DNA from 3 places in the Desulforamulus aquiferis genome. Region 2 is predicted to be linked to each of the others. Evidence: riboswitches for the same ligand, from Rfam matches in the RefSeq annotation. Region 2 holds a riboswitch; each other region holds the start of a gene.
What was found. Region 2 has a riboswitch for cyclic di-AMP ahead of P6N53_RS03910 (C40 family peptidase). Riboswitches for the same ligand answer to the same signal wherever they lie in the genome.
Positions count from the first base shown of each region.

Region 1: it holds a riboswitch for cyclic di-AMP, as region 2 does, so the genes downstream of both, P6N53_RS07250 (potassium/proton antiporter) here and P6N53_RS03910 (C40 family peptidase) in region 2, are expected to answer to the same signal.
Region 3: it holds a riboswitch for cyclic di-AMP, as region 2 does, so the genes downstream of both, eam (glutamate 2,3-aminomutase) here and P6N53_RS03910 (C40 family peptidase) in region 2, are expected to answer to the same signal.

Region 1 covers NZ_JARPTC010000009.1:108,470-114,214, reverse strand. The annotation lists gene P6N53_RS07265 (response regulator transcription factor) at 1-475, opposite strand, end outside; gene P6N53_RS07260 (LytA/YqiH family protein) at 601-921, opposite strand; gene P6N53_RS07255 (CBO0543 family protein) at 1,421-1,945, shown strand; gene P6N53_RS07250 (potassium/proton antiporter) at 2,229-3,695, opposite strand; cyclic di-AMP (ydaO/yuaA leader) riboswitch at 3,781-3,904, opposite strand; gene P6N53_RS07245 (helix-turn-helix domain-containing protein) at 4,092-4,355, shown strand; gene P6N53_RS07240 (hypothetical protein) at 4,662-4,844, shown strand; gene P6N53_RS07235 (hypothetical protein) at 4,867-5,319, opposite strand; gene P6N53_RS07230 (LysR family transcriptional regulator) at 5,548-5,745, shown strand, end outside.
Region 2 covers NZ_JARPTC010000004.1:135,004-140,748, reverse strand. The annotation lists gene P6N53_RS03920 (YybI family spore inner coat protein) at 1-27, opposite strand, end outside; gene P6N53_RS03915 (zinc dependent phospholipase C family protein) at 186-878, opposite strand; cyclic di-AMP (ydaO/yuaA leader) riboswitch at 1,051-1,181, shown strand; gene P6N53_RS03910 (C40 family peptidase) at 1,225-1,851, shown strand; gene P6N53_RS03905 (GerMN domain-containing protein) at 2,051-2,563, shown strand; gene cobI (precorrin-2 C(20)-methyltransferase) at 2,615-3,319, opposite strand; gene P6N53_RS03895 (IMPACT family protein) at 3,415-4,035, shown strand; gene P6N53_RS03890 (YibE/F family protein) at 4,164-5,324, shown strand; gene P6N53_RS03885 (SulP family inorganic anion transporter) at 5,429-5,745, opposite strand, start outside.
Region 3 covers NZ_JARPTC010000002.1:174,171-179,915, reverse strand. The annotation lists gene P6N53_RS02000 (SIR2 family protein) at 1-655, opposite strand, end outside; gene P6N53_RS01995 (hypothetical protein) at 782-979, opposite strand; gene eam (glutamate 2,3-aminomutase) at 1,083-2,354, opposite strand; cyclic di-AMP (ydaO/yuaA leader) riboswitch at 2,362-2,501, opposite strand; gene P6N53_RS01985 (GntR family transcriptional regulator) at 2,989-3,600, opposite strand; gene hydG ([FeFe] hydrogenase H-cluster radical SAM maturase HydG) at 3,785-5,248, opposite strand; gene hydE ([FeFe] hydrogenase H-cluster radical SAM maturase HydE) at 5,282-5,745, opposite strand, start outside.

The DNA.
Region 1 (5,745 bases), on a different contig from region 2:
CTGTTAAGCTTATCTCCTGTTCCCAAATCCGTACCAGACGGGTGGTATACTCGATATAAACATTGGGATATTCTAATATTTCCTTATTTTTCCTTGGAGAGGGAGAACTTTTGCTTCTTCTTAGCACAGCCTTAACCCTTAGGGCTAATTCCGCCGGGCTAAAGGGCTTTGTTTGATAATCATCAACACCCATCTTAAAACCAACTATTTTGTCCACAACATCGTCTTTAGCGGATAATATGACAATGGGGACATCCACTACCATTTTAATTTTTTGGCAGGCCTCTAAACCATCTAGTTTTGGCATCATAATATCCATAACTACCAAATCTGGTTTAATTGCACTGGCTAGCCTAACAGCCTCTTCACCATCCTGGGCAGCCACTACCTTATAACCTTCTTGCTCCAAACATAGTGTAACAATTTTAACAATTCTACGGTCGTCATCTGCAATAAGTATTGTACCGTTACTCATGACTACCCTCCTACTTTATTACTACTGAAAGAGTACTTTTGACGTCATAAATTCGAATTCCTGCTAATTTTGTAGTATTTTTTATAGTAAAAATAATAACCCCCGAATACCGGGGGAAAAGCACACTAATTATTAATTAATTCTATGGCCTTTATTTCCAGTTGTTCATACTGGTTTTCTATATAACTTATTTCTACCCACTCATCACTTTGCAGGGCCGTGAAATCAAAGTCTAAGCCGTCGGTTCTAAAGGCCTTAGGTTCTCCATCAATGATTATTTCTACAGAATTGCTATCAATTTGGCCAACATATTGACCCATCACACCCTCTACACTCTGCACAGAATTACTGTCAATTTTGCCGTCATTCTCAACAGCCGTACCTCCACAGCCTGCTAAAGTAAAAATTAGCAAGGTAACCAGTAATAACAACGACACTCTTCTCATATTTGCAACCTCCGCACTTATATTAGTGTTGATAAAAATTTTTAATTATTTTTTTACTTCTAATATTATTTGACCACGCTATGCTGAGCCTGTCAAATAAAAAATATTACCAGCTTGTCAAACTAAAGCTATTCAGCCCAAAGGCAAATACATTTTGAGCCCTCTGTGATAATTTAATATATGCCAAGTAATATCAATCCCATGACCTCTTATTTCTGTGCTTATTTTCTTTTTTAGGTGAATAATGTCTATACATTAGGAGATAATATTCGGCAAGGAGGTGGTGTGGAAATTGCTTAATATTAGGGGTGGGGGGCTCACAGTGGTACAAGTATCCAAAACTAAATAAGGACCTGTTATTAGGCCCTCCACTCTTTTAAATTAAAGAATAAAATCAAGTCAACCTATTAGCAATAAGGCTATGGGGTTATAACTTTTTAATATGACTATTTTAGAAGCCAAGGATTTGCAATCCTTGGCTTCTAAAATCACTTAAATAATGCAACACAATAATTCTGCTCCTAGGGAAATGCTGTATCATTATGTATTGGAGGTAATGGCCTTGTCCAAGGACAGGTTAATAGAAATCCTTTCATGGATAATACTAATCTTGCTGCTTATATTGCTGGTGCCAAGGGACAAGATTCGTGATGCTCAAGTAATTTTTTTATCTAAACAACTATTAACCTGGTTTTTTGGATTGCTGGTGGTAGAAAAAGGGCTGATCAAATACCCGGTACGCCTTTTCCCAAAGGCAAATCGTACCAGCTTCACCTTTGAATTTTTCGCCTATCCGACTATCTGCATTTTCTTTAATCTGTACTACCCTTATGGTCAGGACGTTGGCAAACAATTGCTGCATTATGTTTATTACACCTCTGGCATAACTGTTTTCGAAATAATATTAGAAAGATATACTAACCTTATTAAATATATTAACTGGAAGTGGTATTGGACCTGGCTTACACTATTAATAACTTTTACGATATCCAACTTCTATTACAGATGGTTTTTTCAACTCTAGCTTTATATGCAAGGACCAGGAATGGGTAAATCCATTCCTGGTCCTTAATTTTACCATTTTGGCAAAATATGTATCATTCTTATTGGAGGTAGAATATCTTAAATAAAAAGGAGTGAATTCTATGGGTTTTGAGACTCTTGGCGCAGGTGGAGTATTACCCATTTGTTGTTGTTTTCTCCTACTTATAATCCTTATTATTGTCATTTGCTGCTGCTGCCTAGCTTAATAACTCCATAGCTGCCCGGGTATTTAACCGGGCAGCTATTTTATTTAAATTACTGCATTAAACCTTTAATAATTTTTTCAACTCTTTTTTGCTATCTCTAGATACCAGGATGTAAAGAATATCATCAGGTGCAATTGTTGTTTGTCCGGATGGTGTTATTAATTCCCCGCCCCGAACAATTGCAGTAACCAGTACATCTTTAGGAAAGGTAATCTGCTCTAAATTTTTACCCGTTATACTCATCTTCTCATCAGCTTCACATTCAACAATTTCTGCATTTGCCTTTCCTATTGAAACCAGCTCTAAGGAATGGGGGGGCTCAACCTTTCTTGGTCCAAGCAAGTTAAGCTTTGCTGCAACAGTCGTGATGGTAGACCCCTGGATTAGGGCAGAGGTTAAAACAACAAAGAACACCACATTGAAAAATAATTGGCTGTTCTCTAACCCGGCTATCATGGGGAAGGTTGCCAAAACAATCGGCACTGCTCCCCTTAAACCTGCCCAGGACAGAAAGATTTTTTCCTTAAAGTCAAATCCCATTTTAATCAAGGATATAAAAACTGCGGCGGGGCGAGCAATTAATATTAGTATTACCGAAAGCATCAAGCCCTTTAGTACGACCTCCCCTGTAAATAATTGTGCGGGAAATGTCAATAGACCAAGGAGCATAAACATAAGGATCTGCATCATCCAGGCGAAGCCTTCATTAAACTTGAATATAGAGGATTGGTAGGTCAGCTCCGAATTTCCAATTAGCATCGCAGCCACATAAACCGCCAAAAAACCACTTGCTCCTATTAAGGCTGTTACACTGTAGGTCAATAGGGCTAATGAAACTGCAAAAACCGGGTATAAACCGCTGGATTCTAAATTTATGCCATTTATAGCTTTAAGGGCTAGTTTCCCTATGACCAGGCCCATTATTAACCCAACAATCATCTGCCAAAAAAACGAGCCAATCAACGTATAATAATTGACGGCATCTATTGAAATTAGATTAATGAAAGAGATTGTCAGGAACACCGCCATTGGATCGTTGGTTCCTGATTCTGCTTCTAGTGTTGCGGCAAGTCTCTCACGAATGTTTTGCCCTTTTAAAACAGCAAAAACCGCAGCAGCATCTGTAGAACCCACAATTGCCCCAAACACGAAGCCTTCAAACCAGGTTACCCCTAGTATCACCTTAGCGGCAACTGCAACTACTGTAGAGGTTATTAGAACTCCTACCGTGGCAAGGCTTATTGACGGAATTGCAACTGGCTTTACTGTGGACCATTTTGTATGCAGTCCACCTTCAAAAAGTATAATCACAAGTGCTAAGATTCCTATAATCTGAGCCTGCTTGACATTGTCAAAATATATGATCCCAAGCCCATCACTGCCGGTAATCATTCCCACAAGAATAAAAAGGATAAGTGCAGGTACACCCATACGAGTAGAAAATTTGGTTGCCAATACCCCAACAATTAAAAAAAGGGCTACAAGTAAAACAAAATAATCCGTGGTAACTACCGGACTTGTCATAACTGGCCAATTCCCCCTAACCGAAACTTATTATGCCTATCTGGCAATAAAAAAACCACAAAGTATTATGACCCTCTGATCATAATACTTGTGGCTTAATGCTTACGGAGTTAGCTGTCGGGTTAGGGATAGCTGCCCCTTTTCTTATTAGAAATTCACCCCTGGGAAGTGGTTCCCCCGCTTCTTAGAGAATTCAGCATGATTTTATTATATAAATTATATCACAATTATTACAAAATTAGAACATGCAATATCATTTATATAATAATGTTAAATCCCAGAATCTTAATCCATAATATGTCATAAGTTGCAACAATAATGCAATAATATTGCACCAGCAATGAAGTGTAATTGCAGTTAGTCCCCCCTATAATGAACGGAGGGGGTGGGCAAGTATTGCGTATACGAAAGAAGTTCCTACATAAATATAGAGAAATCGGAAGAAAAGTAGCCTATTACCGTAAACTTCGTGGGCTAACACAGGAAGAACTGGCGGAAAAAATTGATGTCAGTGTGAGTCATATCAGTAAAATTGAGGCTCCCCAGGCTAGTACATCTTTTTCCCTTGATATGTTGTTTCTTATTGCCGAAGGCTTAAAGGTTGATGTGGCAGCATTCTTTAACCCGATTGAAATAAGCAGTCCTTATTTAAGAAAGTAATTAGTTTATTGACTTATTATTTTTCGGGTTTTATAAATCTTTTATCGCTAGTATTTTAAATACCTGTAGACTTCAGTCCTGCAAATATCCTTTCATATCTAATTTCCTTTTGCTCAATTCATTTTAATAAAATGGTTATACAGCTAACTCTTGATTCTGCGAATTAAGGGTTTTTGATTTGCTTAGTTATTTAATATGTTGCATAAATATGGCAATTTAGTTGCATTATTCATGCAACATATGGTATTATATGGATGTATTTGTTGTTATTTGGCAAGCAATCTTATGGAATGGGTGTTTGGTATAATGAAGAAACCGAATATTTTAATACATTTAAAAGATAGTACCGGAAGGATAATGGGATACTCAAGGCTAATTTCAAAGAATACAAGCGACGAAGAAATAATGAAGCTTGCATTGTATATTATTTCTGAAGCACATGATTTAATGAAAGCTATAGACGAGGTTGAGTATAAGCTACTTGATTAACCTTTAAATTTCCTCGTGCTTATTAAGCCCTTCTTCTACTTGTAAATAGCACTTTCACATTTTCCAAACCGTTTTTTTCAAACTCCTTAGAGTACTTCTTCTCAAGCTCCAGGGACCTTCTGAAAAGAACTTCGGCTGACGGTTTTGCTGCCCTTGCCACCACTTCATTATTGGCATCCCGCCTGGCTAGATTAGATACTAACTGATCCCAAAATATATAATCATCATACTCATCTATAAAATCCAGAATTCCACTTTCTTCATACTCTCTGGTCTCATAATATTTATCAAGCTCACGGTCAAATTCGACCAGTTCCTCAAACCCGTAATCTTTACAGAAGGAGAAAATATAGCTCTGCAGCTCCTCATGTTCCTCACTTTCATTATCATACTTGGTGGAGTTGATTACCATATTTCCAGCATAAACCAGATCCAATAATGTCCTGAATTGCTTCTTGGTAAAGTTAATCTTCACATTACCACCCTCTTCTATATAGTACGATCGTTATTTAATATACTGAGTTTCTTTCTAAAATCCTCTAATATTTACTCTATTATATATATTTCGATTTTAAGGCATAAATCTTAAGTAGCTACTCGACAGCAGCTAGCTGGTCTCTTTACTTATTTGCTCATTCTTCTTAGCTTTTTCAGCAAAATAAATTTCGTGATATACTTACCAAAATAAACTGGAGGAACAAAGATGACTTTACAGCAATTAAAATATATTATTGAAATCGTTAACTGCGGTTCTATCAACGAGGCTGCAAAAAGGCTGTACATAACTCAGCCCAGCCTTTCCAGCGCTGTCAAGGAACTGGAAGCTGAAATCGGCATCGAGCTTTTCATACGCACTACAAAAGGAATTTCTCTAACCGTAGATGGTGCGGAGTTTCTCAGC
Region 2 (5,745 bases):
CAATAGTATAAAGGTGGTCCTGCTCATGGCTGCTCTCCTTTTTAGAATGCTGTTAATGTGTTCTTTATACTAGACGGAGATTTTAGTAAAGTGTTTCACTAAACCTAGGGCTCATTTATTGGGAATTATAAACTTATTTTAGTTAATTGGTAAATAGTAGAGCCTAACTTAATAGCAAGGATTTATCAATTCAAAACACTTTTACAAAATAAATGCAGGAAGCCTGCAGTAGTTCTTTGTGCCCGTTCAAGGAGAATTTCAACGGTCTTTTCAATAGAAGTAATTTGAGCATTTTCCGAAACTGTGGGTAAATAGATTGACGAAAAAAATGCATTTTCCCTTACCCAATCACTTGCTGAATTAATAATTTTATAAATGCCGCAGGAATTAATTGCGAAGTCTTCATAGTGTTTGCGAGCCCAGTACTCAAAATATTGGTGTCCATTGAAAACAAGACCACTGGCATGATGGGGAACACAAAGGTCCTGCATAATATGGGTGGCTGCTCCCAGGTAAAAAATTGCCTGCTCACGATACCCCCTCCGCCACATCTCAACTGCTCGGTTGAAATAGGACTGACACTCTGTCGGTGCATCCGGGCCATTCCAAAGACCTGCACCTACATGGGGATTGTAATAGTGACTGATGTATTTAAAACCTGTATCACACCAGATGGCACCTTCGTTCAAGGAGTCAACGCCGGATTGTAACAACAAGGCCTCTTTTCGAAGACCATCTCTTTTCAAAATTCCTATGGCCTGTAGGTTGCAGAAACGGTGAGTGTTTCTTTTACGGGGAGGATTTATTACTGCTTTAATTGGCAGGGCTACATTTAACATTAGACGAGTACAGTTCCAGGTAGCCTGGGATAGAGTCATAGATATTCTCCTTAATTTAAAGCAGTGTTTTTCGAAGCAATTTTAATTGTTTCCAAATACATAAAGAATTATTAGAAATATTTACATCTTTATAGAACTTTAGGCAATAAGTGAAATAATTATCTAGTTTTTGCAGGAAAGTGGAAACTTTTGGCGAATTAAATTTATACGATATTAAGAAACGCCTAATTTCTTTTTGGGAAAACGGGGGAACCAATCTTTTGGGGGTGAACTACCTCGGTAGCGGGCTACTTTCGGTCCGAACCCGTCAGCTAACTCCGTAGGCGTAGAAAGCGGGGAAGTGTAGTTGACATTTAGCAAGCGCATCGGGACATGGGTGGTTTTAGTGTCTTTGCCATTAATACTACTGGCGAGTCCGGCAATGGCAGCCCAAGTAACAGTGGAAAAAGGAGATACCCTTTGGTCAATTGCAAATAAGAATGGTACCACAGTGGATGTACTTCAAAATTTAAATAATCTCAGTAGTACAAATCTGCAACCGGGCATGATTCTGGAGCTGCCTGAACAAGCAGCAAACCAGCAATCCTTTAGAACCCTTACTGAAGAGCAGAGACAAGAGCAAGAGCTGGCTTCCAGGGGAATAGTTGACAGAGCACAGGCAGTGTTGGAATATGCTAAAGAATATATTGGGGTAAGATATCGTTCCGGTGGGGATACACCGGCGGGGTTTGATTGTTCCGGTTATGTTAAGTATGTTTTTAAGAATTTTGGTATAGACCTAGTGCACACTGCAGCCGGACAATATAATTCAGGTACTATTATTAAAAAAGAAGAATTACAACCAGGTGATTTAGTATTTTTTAATACCGGTGGTAATGGGATAAACCATTCAGGTATTTATATCGGGGATAATAAATTTATTCATTCTTCTAGTTCCAGAGGAATTAGGATTGACTCAATGAATGACAACTATTGGGGACCTCGATATAGAGGCGCCAATAAAATACTTTAAGCAACAGTTAAACCTCAGGCTTCCTGAGGTTTAACTTATTCATTAAAACGATTAAAGGTGGATTATAGGGCTTATCCTCTGGATTTTTCTGAGATTGTCCAAAACCATATTTTGTAAGTTTGTGCCTTGCTTTTTAGTGTAGCTAAATTGGTTGGAAATATGGTAAACTCCATTAGTAATAAAAATTCAGGAGGATACTATGAAAAAATACACTATTTTGGTAGTCATGATGATCCTTTCTCTTATAGTAGTTGGGTGTGGAAACAGTAAAACTGATCAGGAGGCAGCACCTGTCCTAGTAGAACAAGAACCGTCTCCTGAAAGAGTTAAGGTTGTCCTGTATTTTGCTAATGAGCAGGCTGATGCCCTTGTACCTGTTGAAAGAGAAATTGACAAACCTAATGATATGGTGGTAGCACTCGTTAATGAGCTTGCTAAGCCTGATAAGCTGAACCCGGTGATACCGGAGGGAACAGAATTGATCTACTATCAAAAGGATGGAGATACCATTACCTTAAACTTTAATCAGGCTTTAGCTAATATGCAGGGTAGCACCGGGGAATTCATCGCTGTAAACGCTATTGTTAATACCATTACCCAATTGCCAGAATTTAATAAAGTGCAGTTACTGGTAGAGCGCAGCCCCTTAACAACAGGGCATGCTGTTTATGATAAGCCTTTGGTAAGGGACGAAAGTACCATTAATAAATAAATCACAGCCCTCTGGATGATTTTATCAGTCAGAGGGCTGGGCTATATTTATTTACTTGGATGAACGTTTTGCTAAAATGGTGGAGAGATAGTTTGGCTTAAGAGCCTCCTGGCTTGTTAAATTGTAATGAATTGACTCTTCAGGGTGGCCGCACTTGCTGATCATCACGGCATTATCAGCGAGGTTATTAGTCTGGAGACTTTTAATGATTCCTGGGAAATCCTTTGAAACCTTCATTAAGACCACTGTGTCTGAAATAGCAAGGGCACGGTCTAAATCCTTTCGTTCACAGGTAGCCGGTACAATGGAGATTATATCATTGGTATCTGCAAGGGGAAACCCAAGCCTGCTGGCGGCTGCACAAAAGGACGTGATACCTGGAATTGTTTCTATCTGGGCAGCCTTTTTAGAAAGTAACCTGTATATATAAATATAGGTGCTGTAAAGCATTGGGTCACCAAGGGTTAGGAAGGCTACTTTTTTGCCTAGGTTTAATTGGTTTAATATCTCATTCGAGCTGCTTTCCCAGGCTGTATTTAAGGTTTCCTCCTCGTAAACCATGGGGAAAACCAGTTCCAATATCTCTGCATCAGGTTTTAAATAAGGTGAGGCAATATCCAATGCCAGACTTGACCCCTTTTTTTGAGTTCTTGGCCCTATCACCACATCAATATTTTTTAAGATATTTACAGCTTTAACTGTAATCAGCTCGGGGTCACCGGGACCTACACCAATGCCATATAAAATTCCTTTCATTTCAGCCTCCGATTATAAAAAATACCAAAAATCACTTGTCTTTGGAAATAATACCATTTATCCTCAAAGGTGTCCACGATTTAAGACAGAAGGGAATGAGAATTTTGCTAAGCTATTGCACGGTTTCCAAAGAGGCTGTCGCTGAATTAATTATTAAAAAATCTCGATTTATTGCCACTGTTAAACCCGTTCCGAACGAGGAGGAGGCCATGGATTTTATCCGGGCCGTTGGTAAACTCCATAGGGAAGCTACCCATAATGTCTATGCCTATCGAATTTCAGAAGATCAGGAAAAGTGCAGTGATGATGGTGAACCCAGTGGAACAGCGGGAAGGCCAGTTTTAAACGTTATTAGGGGCGAAAACTTACTAAGGGTAGCTCTGGTAGTTACCCGCTACTATGGTGGAGTGTTATTAGGGGCAGGGGGATTAGTCAGGGCCTATTCCCAGACCAGCACCTTAGGAATCGCAGAGGCTGGTTTAGTCACCAGGCGTTTAGCCCAAGCTTTTACTGTACAGTTTGACTTAAATTTGTTTGGTAGGGTGAAGAAGGCAATTGAAAAATCGGGTGCTAACATAATTGAGGTTTTAGTAACGGATCGGGCATTAATTAGAGCTCAAATATTATTAGAAGAATTTGAGGTATTAGCTGCAAAACTGGTGGAGTTGTCCTCAGGACGTGCAAATATTAACAAATTGGATCAGGAGTATATTTAAGACAAATTACTACCCTAGAAAAGCCCAAATTCCCGGAAAAGCCATTTTTGAAGGGTTGCCGGGAATTAACTAGTTAAAGTACAATCTAGTAAGGTTATTGTCGAATATTCTTAAGTATGGGGTGTGTTATGAAAAGATTTGCTATATTGCCTATCCTGATGCTGATTTTGTCACTGTTATTTGCTGGACAGGTCCTGGCTAATGAAAATGATATACATGAACCTGCAGTTGAAAAGGAAGTAATCGTTCGGGCCAAGGTATTGAAGGTAATCGAAGGGCAAGAAATTGACCCGGTAATGGAAGGCTGGGTCCAGGATAAGGAGCAAATTCTGACCGTTAAAATGCTCAGCGGCGACTTTAAAGGTGAAGAATTGATACTCACTCATATGGTACCCGCCCAACTAGGCATGGCTGTAATAGTCAATCCTGGAGATGAGGTTGTATTATCCCTGATGGTTGATGAGGGAAAGATTACCGGTGCCTTTGTTTCGGATTTTGCCAGGGATAAGAAGCTTTATTATCTGACGGGTTTTTTTGCGCTAATTATGATCGTAATTGGAGGGATAAAGGGGTTAAAATCGGTTATCTCACTGGGCGTAACCGGGGCGGGTATTTTTTATATCCTGCTGCCCATGTTGTTTAAGGGCTATGACCCTATCCTGTCCACCGTATTTGTAGCTGCTGTTTTGACCTCCTTCACCATGATTTTGGTGCATGGCTTTAATATTAAGACCTTTTCGGGCATCATTGGCACCACCAGCGGTGTTGTGGTAGCAGGTGTTTTAGCCATGCTGGTGGGTAAAGCTGCCAGACTGACAGGCTTCAGCAGTGAGGAAATGCAGATGCTGCTATATATTCCCCAACAGGTGGACTTTAATTTCCAGGGCTTGCTTTTCGCCGGAATGATTATTGGTGCTTTAGGGGCGGTAATGGATGTAGGAATTTCAGTAGCATCGGCCATTGAAGAAGTTAGAAGGGTAAATCCTTTGCTTAAAATGAAGGAATTGACTCAGGCAGGTATGAATGTAGGTAGAGATATAATGGGTACCATGGCAAATACCTTGATTTTAGCCTATACAGGTGGCGCCATTCCCCTTATATTAATTTTTATGGCCTATGAAATGCCCTTTTTGAAAATAATAAACCTGGATTTAATTGCCACGGAAATCGTTCGCGCTCTAACAGGCAGCATTGGCCTAATCTTAGCCATCCCAATAACCGCGGTGGCGTCTGGTATGCTGTTTACCAGGTTTGAAAAAAATGATAAACCAGCCCAAAAGAAAAAATGAGTCAAAAAACCCTGACTCACGGCGCAAGACTTAAAGATTTAATTGAATAGAAGTTAGAAGTTAAAAGCCGGAGATTAATTTTGATTCTCCGGCTTTTTGAGCATCTATATTGCTAGTTGTTTTGAAAGTTCCTTACACTCGTAAAAGGCGTCATGTTTGCATCCTAAACATTTTTCTGAATCAATATGCAGGAGGGCATCGCTGATGGCCAACCCGGTCCGGTCATAGAAGTTTTGCTCACCTAATTTTTCATAAAGTCCAGATTTTCTGAGGATTTCTTTAGGTTGTTTTTTTAGTCCTGTGATAAGGACAAGACCCTTTTCTTTATGAAATGTCTCTACTATTTTCTCTAGGGCTACCTCTGCGGTGGCGTCTAATACGAAAACATTACCAAGTCTTAATATCAATAGCTTTGGTTTAG
Region 3 (5,745 bases), on a different contig from region 2:
TATGCTCATAGGTATACAGTTGACCACAACTGGGGCAGTAAAGCCAATTTAAGGAACCGTGCAGCTTAAGAAGTTTGACACTGGAGTTTTCCTTCCTTAGAGTATTTTTTTCTTGAACACTATTTAATTGTTGGCAGAAAATACCATAGCCATCCCTAATGGACCAGACCAAGCCAGGTTTTTGCAACTTGTAAAGGGCAAAATCCATGAGTAATTCGTAATTAAAAGAAATTATATTGTCACCTGGCTCAAGGGATTGGGCAATACTGCGATGATGGGGACAGGGCTCACCGTAAAGTATTTTATCAAAGGTGAGGGCCATCAATAAGAGGTATTCCTCATATGCCTGCAACAGCCTTTCCCTGCCAGGAATATCTTCCTCTAACTCAATACTTAACAGGGTTAGAACCTCTTCCATGTCCAAAGTTGCTTGATTCACCTTTTCCCTGGGAACACCCCAAAATAGTTCAATAAAGTTAAATATATGTTCGTATTTTAAATTTCCGTCTCTGAAGTGCCTATCTCTTATTTTATGGATGTTCAAGACCTTCATGGCTTTTTCAAAAAAGTTTTTTGCTACAGGGCTAGTTTCTCCTAAAAAGGAACCTCTATAGGAAGCCCCCGCTCCTGCTCCCAGCACATATACTTTTGACACTTTTTTCCTCCCTGGCTTTACTTCGGTAACATTTATTATGGTTCCTTAGAAAAAAAATAACCCTGGTATTAACCAGAGTTAATCTCTTCTAAACACTTTTATGCAAGAAGTATTGGGCGGGAATATTTATATAAAAATAAACCTTAATATCTGTGCCGAGAAGAAAAACAAGGCAATATAGCAGATACCAAATCCAAAGGCATTGGCCAGTTCTGAGTCTTCTTTCTCTAACCAGTCGGTAACTTCATCAACAATCTCCAGCTCTGGGTTAGTTACTGTATTATTGACAACCGGAAAATCAAACCTTAGCTCAGCACTTTTCATGTACATCACTCCGAACACCTGTTTGTTGATGATATCTTATACCAAACACTTGTTCTTGTCAAGCATAAAAAAAATCCTGATAAATTATCAGGATTATTTTTTATTAGTGGGACTTACCTCCCAGGTTATAAGGTATAATTCTTTTTTCCCATGTTCTCAAGGTTATTTGCTCACCCTTATTTTCCACAAGATATTGGGGTAATATGGGTGTTTTGCCATATCCATTGGGTGCATTGATGATATAAGTTGGAACAGCCAGTCCAGATGTATGACCCCTCAACTGTTCCATAATTTCAATTCCTTCATCTATACCTGTAATAAAATGTCTTGTGCCCTTAACGGCTTTGGCATGGAAGATATAGTAGGGCCGAACACGAATTTTTAATAGGCTTTGATTTAGTTTCTTCATTACATTGGCATTGTTGTTTACGTTCTTTAATAAAACTGCTTGGTTGCCAAGTACAACTCCAGCTTTAATGAGTCTATCGCAGGCTTCCTTTGCCTCCGGCGTAACTTCTAAGGGGCTGTTAAACTGAGAGTTAATATAAATGGGCGGATGTTTTTCTAGAACTGCACATAATTCTGGCGTTATTCTCTGGGGCATGGTAACAGGAGTTCTAGTGCCAATACGTTTAATCTCAACATGGGGAATGTTATCCAGCTCGGTCAGCAACCAGTCAATTTGTTTATCCGATAGGAGCAGTGCATCTCCCCCGGTAATAAGTACATCTCTAATTTCAGTGTTTTCCTTAATGTACTTTATTGCTGACTCCAGTGCTTTCCGCGGCTTATGCACATCTATCTCACCAATATTTCTACGACGTTGGCAATGGCGGCAATACATGGCACATTGGTTAGTTACATTAATAATGAGTCTGTCGGGATATCTTCTGGTGATAGCTGGGGCAGGTGAGGTAAACTCTTCTCCCATAGGGTCCTCGGCACCATACCTATCCTTTGTTTCTTCAATACTGGGTATTGCCTGAACCCATACAGGACCTTTTACTCCACCGGCTATGGCAAGTGCTAGATAATAGGGTGATACTGCCCAGCGATAGTGCCTGCCAACCTTGTCTATGTCCTCAAGTTCCTCTGAGGTAAGCTTTAGTAGGCTTCCTAGCACTTTTACATCCCTAATACGATTTGTCATTTGCCAATGCCAATCTTTCCACTGCTCTTCGCCTGCTTGAAAATAGTTCAAGATAGCTGCTTTGGCTTGGCAATACTCTTCCTGAATCTCAAACCCATTAGGTATGTTTTGTTTCTCTTTTAAGTAACCATCAATTCTTGCTTTGAGTTCCCTGGCTCTTCTTAAAGCTACTCTTCTTTTCTCCTGTTCCAGCTGTAGTTCTTCATGTCTCAAATTTACGGACATAAACATACCTCCCTTTCTCTTATCGCTTACGAAGTTAGCTGACGGGTTCGGGTCGAAAGGATAAAACCCTACCAGTACCTGGTACTGGATTCACCCCAAAAGGTCGGTTCCTCCGCTCCTGTTATCAGGATTAAGCAACATATTTTTACAGGCAACATCATATTACTAGCAAGTTGCCACAACTTAATTTTAACATAAAGGTTGCCTGTATACAATGTCATGCATGGTCAACTTAAGTATTCTTAAGAAACTTTTAATATTTATTTGAAGTAATCACCTGCATCTTTGGATAACAATGACAAGTCCAAAAAAAAAACAAGGTGTTTATCACACCTTGTTCAGATTGTCGAGAAACTACCTATATTCGGGTTTTAATAATCCCTCACGACTCCTCTCTCCGCAGTGGACAGCGCTAATCCCTTGCTTCGTGCGAAAATGGGCCGCCTTCGAGTAAACATCGTGTTTACCTCAGGCTTTCGCGGACATCCATGTCCGCTCACCCATTTTCGCATCCTCAGCTTCGCGAAGCGCTGTTTCCACTGCTTCGAATGTCGCTGTTCGGGATTATTAAAACCCAGTTGAATCCTTTTCAACAGGCTGAACAAGGTGTTTATCACACCTTGTTAACAATCTGTTAGACCCTTACTAAGCCATCCTTACATTCTGGATTAACCGTTCCATAAATAGTTAAGATATCTCCACCTTGAATCACCCTGTCGGGATCAGGATCGACTATTTCTTCCTCACCTTTTCGTTGGATAGCTAAAACTCTACTTTCATTTAATCTAGATTCTGACAAGGAAAGACCCACCAAGGGAGATTCAGCTAACACCTTCCACTCCTCGATCTTGTAAAGACGGGTCTCCAACTGAAGTGTGTGCTCCATGAGTTCTTCCATTAGCTTAGATATTTCGTCGTTAATTTTATCCCTTTCCCTAACTAATTCATGGAGTCTCTCATGGATACCTGCCAATACCCTGCGCTGATCAAAATCCTGCATATACTTTTGTGCAGCCGGCACAGATTGAACCACAACGCCAATTCCCGGAGCCACCTGGACTATCCCTACTTCCTGTAAAAGGGTTAAGGCCCGGCGTATTGTCTCCGGCGAAACATTATATTTACCCGCTAAAGTAGATCGGCCAAATATCTTTTGTCCTTCCTGGTATTCCCCTCGCACAATGCGATCTGCAATATCTGCTGCAATAGTAATATATCTTGCTAAGTGTACTTCACTGTTCGGCAAAAAGGTACCCTCCAGAAAAAGCTTTGATAATATCCTATTATAGCCGGGACAGATGAAATAAAAAAGTGTAGAAGTAAAAAATAAGTCAAAGTCAGTACAAAAATACAGTTTTGGAGATAATCATCAAATATATAGCTAAAGCCGCGGTACCAAAATTAATGGCAGCCGCGGCTCGTTATAAGCTCTAGAAATAAAGATCCCTCACACCAGCTTCAATTTGCGTTAGTCTCTCCTCGGTAACGGCCCTAATTTTTTCATTACTTATTTCGCCAAGGTGTTTACGGATTGTCTCTTCGCCAACCTCCTTGGTCTCAGGGGAAGCATAATCCATTAAGTACTCTTTGAAGGTTAGTATGGCATTAGGCTGACAAACGTTTTGTATTTCTCCTGTTTTAGCCAGGGCCATAAAGCGATCTCCTGTACGGCCCTTGCGGTAACAGGCGGTACAATAGCTGGGCAGCCAGCCTGACTGACAAACTCCACGGAGCACCTCATCCGGTGTTCTGTGATCGTCTACATAGAACTGAGGGGCATCTTCCTCATCACACCCAGCAGTCTCAAGTTTAAGGGAATTCTTTTTATCAGCCTCTTTTTTATATCCTCCTACACCAGTACAGGAACCGGCGGATATCTGGGAAATCCCGCGATCTAACAGCATATCTCTGTATTCAGCACGTTCTCTGGTAGAAATAATCATTCCGGTATAGGGTACAGCCAGGCGAATAATTGCCACCAGTTTCATAAACTGTTCGTCATTAACCAGATATGGGAAGTTATCATAATCCACACCACTGGCTGGTCGAAGGCGGGGTACTGAGATGGTATGAGGCCCTACCCCAAAACGTTCTTCAAGATGCAGGGCATGCATCATCAGTCCCATAACCTCAAATTTATAGTCATACAAGCCAAATAGAGCACCAAAGCCTACATCATCAATACCTGCCAGCATAGCCCTGTCGTGGGCTGTGGTGTGCCAGTCATAGTCAGCCTTAGGCCCGCTGGGATGCATTTTTTCATAGGTTTCCCGGTGATAGGTTTCCTGAAATAAAATATAAGTACCAATGCCTGCATCCTTCAATTTCTTATAATCTTCAATTGTTGTGGCAGCAATATTTATATTGCAGCGACGGATACTGCCATTATCAAATTTGATGCTGTAGATAGTCTTTAGACTCTCTAGCACATAATCAATGGTACATTCCACAGGGTGCTCCCCGGCCTCAACAGCCAGCCTCTTGTGCCCCAGGGACTCAAGAATCTTTACTTCCTCGGCTACTTCCTCTTGACTCAGTTTACGACGCTTAAACTTATTATCTCGGCGGTAGCCGCAATAGGTACAGTTATTTACACAGTGGTCACTAATATATAATGGTGCAAACATTACCAGGCGCTTGCCATATATCTTTAGCTTTATTTCACTGGCCACCTGGTACATTAAGTCCAGTAGCTCCTTATCTTCATTTTGAAGTAATATGGCAACTTCTTCAGGTGTCAGACCCTTTGCTTCCCTGGCCTTTTCAATTACCTCTCTTACTTTATCGGGAGAAATATCTTTAGCCTCAGTCAAAATCCTATTGATTTCCTGATCATTAATAAAATCTGCCCGCTCCCACTGGTTGTTATAAATCTCAGCCTTATTAATTGCCATTCAAATCAACCGCCTTTCACCGGCTATCCGCCGTTATTCTCTAAATTTATCCTTAGGGCTGTCTCCCCGTCCACTTCCGACGCTGCGACCTATTTCCTTTATTAGAGAAGTAATCTTTCCGTGGGATTCATCGGCATCTTCCTTACTGCCGGCTTTCTCAGGGTAAATTTGATAGAGGGCCCGGTAACTGGCGGGAGACAAATTTGGCATAATTACATTGGCACCGCAGCCCAAGGCCATCTGTCGCCCCTTTGGGTGGAGGGTTCCCGCTGCCGTGGTGGCTGGCAGATGTGTCTTAGGTAGTACTAATCTTGCCACTGCCAACACCCTTAAGGTAAGACCCAGATCCCCGGGAGAGCTGTCTCCCACTGGGGTTTGCTCATGGGGAATAAAAGGTCCTATGCCGGCCATCTCCACATCCAGCTCCTTTAGAAGCAGGATATCATCGGCCAGGGTTTCCACCGTTTGACCCGGCAGGCCCACCATGTTTCCAGAGC